2 regions of the Shewanella inventionis genome follow, and region 1 is predicted to be linked to the other one. Evidence: predicted binding sites of a transcription regulator. Region 1 holds the regulator's gene; the other holds the start of a gene.
What was found. Region 1 encodes MetJ, which represses methionine synthesis genes. Its sites were predicted from a motif close to TAGACGTCTAGACGTCTA; they were not measured.
Positions count from the first base shown of each region.

Region 1 (2,211 bases):
AGTCATTCAACAAAGAGTAAAACGTTTTTAGCCGAACCCTTTGGGCAGCGTTTATTGGCCATTTTTAGTGCGGTATCGACTTTTTATAAAGAATAACTGCACCTCAAAGTCTCTGCTGCGCAGTTATATATGAGTAATGGGCAACAATTTGCTGCAAAACAACCTTGAAAGATCAACAGACCCTAAAAATTCAATGAGAACACTTTAGTGAATGAGCGCACTCATGGATTTTATCGCGAGCACTGTTGCGCTGATACTGCATAATACTAATGTGGCGATGCGGGTTTTATTTTTATCGATATGGTTAATGAGCAAGCCGGATACAAGGTAGCCGCCAATCACGGATGGTAATAACAGTAATGACAACCACAGATGTTTTATCTCAACCAGGCCGACGACAGCTAAAATTGCAAACGCAATGAGCGAACTGAACACAAAAAAGGCTGACAATGCGGCTCTAAATTGGTTGGCATCTTGCCCGGCGAGCAAAATGGCCATAGGTGGACCACCGATGGCGGCGATATTACCAAAAATGCCTGAGAATATACCTGCAATAAATAAGCTTATTCGGTTAATTGGAGCGGTAATTTTGTAAACACTGAGCATAACGGCAATGTATACAATGGCCGCAATAATTAACCCGAGTATGGCTTGTGGGGCAAACAGTAATAAGCCTGCACCTATAAATCCACCGGGTATTCGGCCCAGTAAAGCATATTGCAATCCATTAAATTGCAGGTGGCCGCGTTCTCTGAATAAGGTCATTGCTGAAATGGCAAATCCCATCACAATGATGGGAACGGGGACAAGTTGGGGGTTAACAATATAGAGTAAGGGGCTAGCAACAACGGCTAACCCAAAACCAATTAAGCTTTGGGTTAGCGCGCCAAAAAAAACGATTACTGATGCCAGTATCAACGTTGATGGTTCGATAAATGACATCATTTAATTCTCTATAAAAACATGACTGCTTCTTGGGCAGTTTCAAAGTCTATTGATTAGCGTAAGTGTTATTCGAGCTCTTCCCACTCGATACCCATTTCATCCATCAACTTTTTCGCTTCACTAGGAATGCTATCAGGCTCATCTTTTGATAAGTCGCCGTCATTTGGTAATGGTTGTCCTGTGTATGCATGCAAAAACGCTTCGCATAGCAGTTCACTATTAGTGGCATGTCGTAGATTATTTATCTGACGACGAGTCCGCTCATCTGTTAGTACTTTTAATACTTTTAAAGGGATAGAAACCGTAATCTTTTTTACTTGCTCATTTTTTTTGCCGTGTTCGGCATAGGGGCTGATATATTCGCCATTCCATTCAGTCATTAACTTACCCTTAACGATAAATACGGGGCAGATTTTAACCCCTTACAATCTCTAGTCAAATTATTGCTACTATTTCTTGACGATTGCAAATAGATTTCTTTATGTTTAGACGTCTAAATGGCTAAAACTGGTTGACGAACTCAGGTCTCTTAGGTAAATTTGGACGTCTAGACATCTCTTGAGTGTGTTTGCGAAATTTTTTAGGAGTCATTATGACTAAGTATCAAAGCGCCACAATGGCTGTTCGCCAGGGTATTGAATCAGACACACAACATGGAGCAGTGGTTCCACCCATTTATTTGTCGACCAATTATTCGTTTGATGGCCATAAAAATCCGCGCGAATTTGACTATAGCCGTTCGGGTAATCCAACACGTAACATTTTAGGTGATGCGCTCGCCAACCTTGAGCAAGGCGCTACAGGGGTCGTGACCTGTACTGGTATGGCTGCAATCACCTTAGTAACCAGTTTACTTGGCCCAGATGATTTATTAGTGGTGCCACACGATTGCTATGGTGGCAGTTACCGTCTGTTTACCAATTTGGCGAAAAAAGGCCAATTTAAATTAGTGGTGGTCGATCAAACCGATGCTCAGGCATTAAGCCGGGCAATTGCTCAAAAACCCAAAATGGTATGGCTAGAAACTCCGTCAAATCCTTTACTGCGTGTCGTTGATATCGAAGCTATTAGCCGTGCTTGCCATGACGTAGGCGCATTAGTGACAGTAGATAACACTTTTTTATCGCCAATATTGCAGCAACCATTATTGCTCGGAGCTGACATTGTTATTCATTCAACCACGAAATACATCAATGGCCACAGTGATGTGGTAGGTGGTGCGGTTGTGGCTAAAGACCCTGAATTAGGCGAGCTGCTACATTGGTG
Region 1 is NZ_CP082926.1:1,111,091-1,113,301, forward strand. It holds gene K8B83_RS05085 (sulfite exporter TauE/SafE family protein) at 205-945, opposite strand; gene metJ (met regulon transcriptional regulator MetJ) at 1,011-1,325, opposite strand; gene metB (cystathionine gamma-synthase) at 1,538-2,211, shown strand, end outside.

Region 2 (2,211 bases), 1.4 Mb from region 1:
TCTATTGTAAAATACCGATTTGATACTGCAATCATAGTCAATTTTTGCTAGTTCATAGGCATGAAATGTCGGTCAAAAGTATTAATCACCCAAAAGACTGACAAATACCGAGTTGTTCCCACTCAAAAAACCGGCGCGAGTGACCATTAAGTTTGTAATAACACTTAATCGTTAGCTCAACACAATCAACCTTAAGCAGCCTTACATGTTTGTGGTAAAACGATTAAGTTGTCTATTATGCAGCGGTGTTAACACCAACAAAGCAACGATGCCGCCAATAAGGGCTAAAAACATATCCGATTGTGTGTCCCACACATAACCCTGGGTGCCTAAGAAGGCCTCTGCATTTTCGCCAGTTGCAGCTGCAACCCACCATTCAATTAGCTCATAAAAAGCTGAAAACGCCAATACAAAACACACAGACAAAAATTGGCACCACGCGCCAATTTGCATCACCTGTTTGCGAATAAAAATCTCGCGCGCCAAAATGACCGGAATAAAACCTTGAGCAAAATGCCCCACTTTATCGTAATTATTTCGATCGCTGCCCATCACTTGGGCTAACCAATCAAATAAAGGCACTTCGGCATAGGTGTAACGTGCGCCAACAAATAATACACAACAATGAACCAAAATTAATCCATAGGCTAATGACGTCAGTGGAAAATTTTTACGGCTAAAAAATAAGATAGGCAAGGCTATTAGCGCAGGTAATGCCTCCAACCACCAGGTAAACATGTCTTTAGGATTGCTTACCGACCACAACAATACCAACAGGTAAACGGCTATCCATATTGCACGTATTATCATCATAAATTCCTTATCTGCGATATTGTTCTAAAATTAAAATATTACTTTAGCCATCTAGCCCTCCACAAGCTCAAAAAAAAGTGCTACTTTGGCATTGCGTCGGAAGTCCGCATTTATATCACAACTATAAGTATATGCATTAACACTAATAGTATATGCATTAGCATAAGCACCATTTAATGATAAGAGGGTACCCATATCATGGCGAAACACTCGCTTGACAAGGATAAAATAAAAATCCTGCTGTTGGAGGGCGTCCACCAAACTGCGGTTGATGTACTAGAACGTGCCGGTTACACCAATATTGAATATCACAAAGCCTCATTAGGCGAAGAGGCTCTTCTAGCCTCCATTAAGGATGCTCACTTTGTTGGATTACGATCGCGTACTCAGCTTACTGCAGACGTGTTACACCATGCAGAAAAACTCGTGGCAATTGGCTGTTTTTGTATCGGCACAAACCAAGTTGACTTAGCGACTGCTGAAAAATTAGGTATTCCTGTTTTCAACGCACCATTCTCTAACACCCGAAGCGTTGCAGAATTAGTCATTGGCGAAATTATCATGCTAATGCGCGGTATTCCTCAGCGTAATGCCATTTCACACCGCGGCGGCTGGTTAAAGAGCGCCAACGGCAGTGTTGAAGTCCGTGGTAAAACCTTAGGTGTCATTGGCTATGGTCATATCGGTACTCAATTGGGTATTTTGGCCGAAACCCTAGGCATGAAAGTGATTTTCTTTGATATCGAAGATAAATTGCCGCTCGGTAATGCATCACAAGTTCACTCAATGGATGATCTGCTCGCTCAAGCTGATGTGGTGAGTTTACATGTGCCAGAAACCCCGCAAACAAAAGACATGTTTGCTAAAGCCGAATTTGCCAAAATGCGTCAGGGCAGTTTCTTTATTAATGCTTCACGCGGCACGGTAGTCGATATTGAAGATTTAGCTGCGGCACTTAAATCTGATCACATCGCTGGCGCAGCGATTGATGTGTTCCCTGTTGAGCCAAAATCAAATGATGATGAATTTATCAGCCCATTACGTGGTCTTGATAATGTGTTACTCACACCTCACATTGGTGGCAGTACTGCCGAGGCTCAAGAAAACATCGGTATTGAAGTCGCAGGTAAATTAGCTAAATATTCTGATAATGGTTCAACTTTATCAGCGGTTAACTTCCCTGAAGTGTCATTGCCACAGCACAAAGGCGCATCGCGTTTATTGCATATTCACCAAAACCGTCCTGGTGTATTGATTAAAATCAACCAAGCGTTTTCTGAAAAAGGCATTAACATTGCTGCTCAGTACTTACAAACCACAGCAGAAATCGGTTATGTGGTAATGGAAGTCGACTCAGATCAGGCTGAAGAAGCCTTAGTTGAACTTAAATCAATTGAA
Region 2 is NZ_CP082926.1:4,567,424-4,569,634, forward strand. It holds gene K8B83_RS20525 (DUF2238 domain-containing protein) at 202-810, opposite strand; gene serA (phosphoglycerate dehydrogenase) at 1,012-2,211, shown strand, end outside.
Region 2: a site for MetJ is predicted at 858-875, ahead of serA (phosphoglycerate dehydrogenase). Genes of this name have one in related genera too.